DNA from 2 places in the Nonomuraea sp. NPDC049421 genome. Region 2 is predicted to be linked to the other one. Evidence: riboswitches for the same ligand, from Rfam matches in the RefSeq annotation. Region 2 holds a riboswitch; the other holds the start of a gene.
The links. Region 2 has a riboswitch for glycine ahead of gcvP (aminomethyl-transferring glycine dehydrogenase). Riboswitches for the same ligand answer to the same signal wherever they lie in the genome.

Region 1 (3,394 bases), on a different contig from region 2:
GTGTGCAGTTCGCCAGGGAGGGCATCAGAGTGAACGCGCTGTGTCCAGGCCCGGTGAACACGCCCCTGCTCCAGGAGCTGTTCGCCAAGGACCCGGAGCGGGCGCAGCGGCGGCTGGTGCACGTGCCGGTGGGCCGCTTCGCGGAGGCGTCGGAGATCGCGGCGGCGGTGGCGTTCCTCGCCAGCGACGACGCCTCGTTCGTCACGGCCAGCGAGTTCCTGGTGGACGGCGGCATCTCCGGCGCGTACGTCACGCCGCTCTAGAGGGGGGCACGCCATGCGGCGTCCGGTCATCGGCATCACCTGCTACGTCGAGCAGGCCACGTTCACGGTGTGGCGGGACACGCCCGCCGCGCTGCTGCCGTACGCGTACGTGGAGAAGGTGGCGGCGGCCGGCGGGCAGCCGGTCGTGCTGCCGCCGGCCGGTGCGCCCGCCGCGCTCGTGGGCCGGCTGGACGGGCTCGTGCTGGCGGGCGGCGGCGACATCGACCCGGCCAGGTACGCCGCGGCCCCGCACGAGCGCACCGGCTACGTGCGGGAGTTCCGCGACGAGGCCGAGTTCGCGCTGCTGCGCGCGGCGCTCGACGCCGGGCTGCCCTACCTGGGCATCTGCCGGGGGCTCCAGGTGCTGAACGTGGCGCTCGGCGGCAGCCTGCACCAGCACCTGCCGGACGTCGTGGGCCACACCGGCCACTGTCCAGGGCCCGGCCGCTTCGGCGACCTGCCGGTGACGCCCGTCCCCGGCTCGCGCCTGGCGAAGGCGCTGGGCACGGAGCCGCTGCCGGTGCCGCACTACCACCACCAGGGCGTGGACCGGCTCGCGCCCGGCCTGTCGGTCACCGCGACGGCGGCGGACGGCACGGTCGAGGCGGTGGAGCTGGAGGGGGCCGGGTTCGCGATGGCGGTGCAGTGGCACCCGGAGGTGGCGGAGGATCGGGCGCTCTTCGAGACGCTGGTCGCGGCCTGTTGAACCACGAACGCGACAACAGCCCCATATCCCCACTAGGCTGGCGGACATCACCGACGAAACCGTGCGGGAGAGTGCCCTGACAGCCGGTCAGGGCCCCTGAAGGAGCAAGCCCTCCCCGCGAACCTCTCAAGGCAAAGGACCGCACGGCTACGGTGTCTCTGGAAAGCAGGCCCTCGGGGCCTCGCCGAAGGTGAAAGTCCGGCAAAAATCGGGCGAAGCTCTCAGGCACCGATGACAGAGGGGGAGGATGCTGGCATCCACTCCTGTCCTGAGGTGCGTCCAATGTCCCGACCGACACCGCTCCGAGACGTTCACGAGAGCCTCGGCGCCACCCTGACCGACTTCGCCGGCTGGCTCATGCCCCTCCGGTACGGCAGCGAGTCCGCCGAGCACCGGGCCGTCCGCGAGGCGGCCGGTCTGTTCGACCTGTCGCACATGGGCGAGATCTTCCTGACCGGCCCGCAGGCCGCCGAGGCGCTCGACTACGCGCTGGTCGGCCACCTGTCGGCGCTGGCCGTCGGCCGGGCCCGCTACACCATGATCGTGAACGAGCACGGCGGCGTGCTCGACGACCTCATCGTCTACCGGCTCGGTGACGAGGAGTTCATGGTCGTGGCGAACGCGTCCAACTACGAGAAGGTGGCCCGCGAGCTGCAGGAGCGCGCGAAGGCGTACGACGCGGTGGTCGAGGATCGCTCCGACCGGTACGCGCTGATCGCCGTCCAGGGCCCGCGCTCGCAGGAGATCCTGGCCACGCTCACCGACGCCGACCTGGCCGGGCTCAAGTACTACGCCGGCCTGCCCGGCACGGTGGACGGCCGGCAGGCGCTCCTCGCCCGTACCGGTTACACCGGCGAGGACGGCTTCGAGCTGTTCGTCGCGGGCGAGGACGCCGTCCCGCTCTGGCACGCGCTCACGGCGGCCGGCGAGCCGTACGGGCTCAAGCCCGCGGGCCTGTCCAGCCGCGACACGCTCCGCCTTGAAGCGGGCATGCCGCTGTACGGCAACGAGCTCGACGCGGAGCTGACCCCGTTCGACGCGGGGCTGGGCAGGGTGGTGAAATTCGACAAGCCCGGTGACTTCGTCGGCCGGTCTGCGCTCGAGGCGGTCAAGGACGACCAGCCACGACGCCGGCTCGTCGGCCTGGTCGCGCGGGGCCGCCGGGTGCCGCGCCACGGTTACCCGGTCACCCGAGACGGCGCCGTCGTCGGCGAGGTCACCAGCGGTGCGCCTTCCCAGAGCCTGGGCAAGCCCATCGCGATGGCCTACGTGGACACCGGCGCCGATTCAGGCCTGGCTGTGGACATCCGGGGCAGCCATGAACCTGTGGACCTGGTCGAGCTGCCCTTTTACAGGAGGAACAAGTGAGCAACATCCCTGACGACCTGAGCTACACCAAGGAGCACGAGTGGGTGCGCGGTGTCGAGGACAGCGTCACCGTGACCGTCGGCATCACGGCCTTCGCCGCCGACTCCCTTGGTGACGTCGTCTACGTGCAGCTCCCCGAGGTCGGCAGCAACGTCGAGCCGGGTGACTCCATCGGTGAGGTGGAGTCGACCAAGTCGGTGAACGAGATCTACACGCCGGTCGGCGGTGAGGTCGTCGAGGTGAACCAGGCGGTCGTGGACGACCCGAGCCTGGCCAACAGCGACCCGTACGGCGAGGGCTGGATGTTCAAGGTCCGCGTGGAGGGCGACCCCGAGGAACTGCTCTCGCCTGAGGAGTACACCGCCCTGACCGCGGGCGACTCCTGACCCACCCGCCGGGGCCCGCCGAGCCGGGCCCCGGCCCTTCATGAAGGGCGCACATCAATGGCGATCAGCGTCTTCGACCTCTTCAAGATCGGCATCGGCCCGTCGAGCTCCCACACGGGCGGCCCGATGGCCGCCGCTCACAAGTTCGCCCGCGGCCTGCACCAGGACGGCCTGCTCGACCAGGTGTCCCGCGTGGAGGTCATCCTGTACGGCTCGCTCGGCCTGACCGGCAAGGGCCACGGCAGTGACAAGGCCGTCCTGCTGGGCCTGTCGGGCGACAAGCCCGAGCTGGTCGACGTCGACACCGTGGACGCCCGCATCGCCGCCATGCGCGAGTCGGGCACCGTCTCGCTCTTCGGCACTCATGAGATCCCGTTCGTCGTCGGCGAGCACCTCGTCTTCGAGCGCAAGATCTCGCTGCCCGAGCACCCCAACGGCATGCGCTTCACCGCCTGGGACGCCTCGGGCGAGCGGCTGCGGGAGAAGGTCTACTTCTCCGTCGGCGGCGGCTTCGTGGTGGACGAGCAGGCCACCGGCGCCGACCGCATCAAGCCCGACGACACCGTCCTGCCCTACCCGTTCACCACCGCCGAGGAGCTGCTCAAGCACTGCTCCGCCACCGGCCTGTCGATCTCCGCGCTGATGCTGGAGAACGAGAAGGCGTTCGGCCG
Region 2 (3,394 bases):
TAGTCGCTCTCGCGCAGCAGCGTGCCGGGCAGCGCGTCGGGGGCCTGCTCGGGCTCCGTGCCGCCGGTCACGCCGAACGCGGCGCGTACGGCGGCCAGCTCGGTGGCGCCGGTCTTCTCGTCGCAGGCGACGGAGACGTGGTCGGCGTCCACCTGCCAGAGGTTGACGCCCCGCTCGGCGGCGGCGGCGACGACCGCGGCGGCCCTGCCGGGCACGCGGGCGAGCACGGTGTCGAAGAACTCGCCGTGCACGACCTCGACGCCGGCGCCCTTGAGGCTCTCGGCCAGGGCGGTGGCGTGGCGGTGCACGCGGCGGGCGATGCCGCGCAGGCCCTCGGGGCCGTGGTAGACGGCGTACATGCCGGCGATGACGGCCAGGAGCACCTGGGCGGTGCAGATGTTGCTGGTGGCCTTCTCGCGGCGGATGTGCTGCTCGCGGGTCTGCAGGGCCAGCCGGTACGCGGGGTCGCCGTCGGCGTCCAAGGACACGCCGACCAGGCGGCCGGGGAGCTGGCGCTGCAGCCCCTCGCGTACGGACATGTACGCCGCGTGCGGCCCGCCGAACCCGAACGGCACGCCGAAGCGCTGCGAGGACCCGACGGCGATGTCGGCGCCCAGCTCGCCCGGGGCCGTGATCAGCGTCAGGGCCAGCAGGTCGGCGGCGGCCACGACGAGCGCGCCCGCCTCGTGCGCGGCGGCGGCCACGGCGCGGAAGTCGCGCAGCCGCCCGGAGGCGCCCGGGTACTGCACGAGGACGCCGAAGCACTCGGGCAGCTCGCCGTCCAGGGAGTGCTCGACGAGCGTGATGCCGAGCGGCTCCGCCCTGGTGGCGAGCACGGCCTTGGTCTGCGGCAGCGCGTCGGCGTCCACCACGAACACGTCGCTCTTGCTCTTGCCGGCCCGCCGGGCCAGCGTCATGGCCTCGGCCGCGGCGGTGCCCTCGTCCAGCAGGGACGCGCCGGCGACGGGCAGGCCGGTCAGGTCGGAGACGACGGTCTGGAAGTTCAGCAGCGCCTCGAGCCGGCCCTGCGAGATCTCCGGCTGGTACGGCGTGTAGGCGGTGTACCAGCCCGGGTTCTCCAGCAGGTTGCGGCGGATGACGGCGGGGGTGACGGTGTCGTAGTAGCCCAGGCCGATCATGGAGGTGAGCACCTGGTTGCGGCCGGCCAGGGCGCGCAGCTCGGCGATGGCCTCGGCCTCGCCGATGGCGGCGGGCAGCCTGAGCCGGTCCTTGGCCCTGATCGACTCGGGCACGGCGACGGCCACGAGGTCGGCGACGGACTCGAAGCCCACGGCCTCGAGCATGCGCTGCTGCTCGGGCTCGGAGGGGCCGATATGCCTGGACGAGAACGGCGGAGCTGACAGATCGGTCATGGGTGTGCCTCCCGAGGCTTACGGAGACCGGCGCCGGGGCGCGGGCGAGTGCCGGATCTCCCCCTCTGTCAGCGCGGCCCCACGTGGTGCGCCGCGACCTGAGAGCTTCACCCCTGTGCAGGGCTTGCACCGTCGGTGAGGCACGCCTGGCGGGCGCGCCTGCTTTCCAGAGTTGCCTCGCCCGAGCGGTACCGGTTGCCTGAGAGATTCCGGGGAGGGTTGCTCCTTCGGCGCCCCGGACCGGAGGGACCGGGGACTCTCCCGCACGGGGTCGTCAGCCTTGCTGTCCTAGATTACTACGGTAAGCCGGGATTGCCGTGCACCGGACCCGCCCTTATGGGCGCACTTCACCGCAGGTCCGGCGGTGAGGGCCGGACCGCTGGTGACGCTCCGTCGCCGCTTCGCGCCGGTGCGTGCCCTGTCCTGGGCAGCGTGGAACCCGGCGCGAACGTGAGAGGCGGGATCAGGTCAGCCGATGCGGCGGGCGCGCCGCCTGCGGGCCAGTTCGTCAGCGGGGTGGTCGGCCGGGACGGTGTCCTCGACCGCCGCGCGTTCCCCCGGCAGCTCCGCGAGGGAGCCCTCGACCTCCCGCCAGACCCGGCCGAGCGCGATGCCGAACACGCCCTGCCCGCCCTGGAGAAGATCTATGACCTCGTCCGCCGAGGTGCACTCGTAGACGCTGACGCCGTCGCTCATGAGCGTGATCTGGGCGAGGTCGGCGACCCCGCGATCACGCAGGTGCTGGACTGCCGTACGGATCTGCTGCAGCGACACCCCGGTGTCGAGGAGCCGCTTGACGACCTTGAGCACCAGGATGTCGCGGAAGCTGTAGAGCCGCTGCGAGCCCGAGCCGTGCGCGGCCCTGATCGTGGGCTCCACCAGGCCCGTGCGCGCCCAGTAGTCGAGCTGCCTGTAGGTGATGCCGGCCGCGGCGCAGGCCGTGGGCCCGCGGTATCCGATGTCGTCCGGCAGCGCCGTCGGCTGCTCGTCGAAGAGCAGGCCCTGCTCCCCGGCACGCTGCCGCGCGCTCTCGCGCCGCACCGGATCTTCCTGGCCGGCCGTCTTTCCCTCGCCGCTGCTGACCGCCACGCGGACCTCCGGCTTTCTCTCATCCCGTGGCCTGATCTGGGGGTTCGTAAAGGGCGGCCACGGGTTTCACTTGCACCGTAGGACTGTGACCATGCTCAGTCAACGATCCGGCTCGGCGCGTCGTGAAGCGTAAATGCACTGAAATACCTACCCCGCCCTGCCGAAGTCCTCGGGAGTGATCGTGTCAAGGAACTCCCTGAACTTCTCCACCTCGTCCTCCTGGTCGTCGGGGATGATCACCCCGGCCTCCTGGACGACCTCTTCGCTGGCGAAGATGCGCGCCCCCGTGCGCAGGGCGAGCGCGATCGAGTCGGACGGCCGCGCGCTCACCTCCACGCCGTTGGAGAAGACCAGATCGGCGAAGAAGATGCCGTCGCGCAGGGCGACGATGTTGACCGCGCGCAGGCCGACGCCCAAGGCGCTCAGCACGTCTCGGAAGAGATCATGGGTGAGCGGCCGCGGCGGCGGCTCCTCCGCCTGGGCCAGGGCGATGGCCGTGGCCTCGGTCATGCCGATCCATATAGGAAGGAACCGCTCCCCGTGTGCCTCCTTGAGCAAGACGATCGGCTGATTTGTGGGCATTTCAACTCGAACGCCCACGACCTCCATCTGCAACACGGGCTGCTCCGTATTCCTGACCGGTCACCCGGCACAGCTCTTCGAACATCGCTTCTGCTGACTGGTTTAATTCAACGTAACACCCAGTGGGCCTGGAATGTGCCCTCGCCTCCCAGCTCGCTCCGGTATCAACGACCCAGGGCCGACCGGACCCCCGTGCGCACAAGGGATGCGTGCAGGTCGAGCAGGAGAGTGGACAGTTCGCGGGCCACCTCGTCGGCCTCGCCGATGGCTCCGGGGCGGCGCCGTTTGAGTATCGGGGCGACGGTCTGCTCGACCAGTCCCGCCTCGCGCTCGGCCGCCGCCTTGACCGC

Region 1: linked by a shared signal. The riboswitch ahead of gcvT (glycine cleavage system aminomethyltransferase GcvT) and the one ahead of gcvP (aminomethyl-transferring glycine dehydrogenase) in region 2 are both predicted to bind glycine.

What each region holds. Positions count from the first base shown of each region.
Region 1 is NZ_JBFAQA010000007.1:61,609-65,002, forward strand. Features, by position in the region: gene AB0K18_RS14180 (3-oxoacyl-ACP reductase) at 1-263, shown strand, start outside; gene AB0K18_RS14185 (gamma-glutamyl-gamma-aminobutyrate hydrolase family protein) at 277-969, shown strand; glycine riboswitch at 1,024-1,121, shown strand; gene gcvT (glycine cleavage system aminomethyltransferase GcvT) at 1,252-2,337, shown strand; gene gcvH (glycine cleavage system protein GcvH) at 2,334-2,723, shown strand; gene AB0K18_RS14200 (L-serine ammonia-lyase) at 2,781-3,394, shown strand, end outside.
Region 2 is NZ_JBFAQA010000030.1:56,585-59,978, forward strand. Features, by position in the region: gene gcvP (aminomethyl-transferring glycine dehydrogenase) at 1-1,373, opposite strand, end outside; glycine riboswitch at 1,550-1,647, opposite strand; gene AB0K18_RS38790 (MerR family transcriptional regulator) at 1,842-2,462, opposite strand; gene AB0K18_RS38795 (bifunctional nuclease family protein) at 2,610-3,080, opposite strand; gene AB0K18_RS38800 (MerR family transcriptional regulator) at 3,209-3,394, opposite strand, start outside.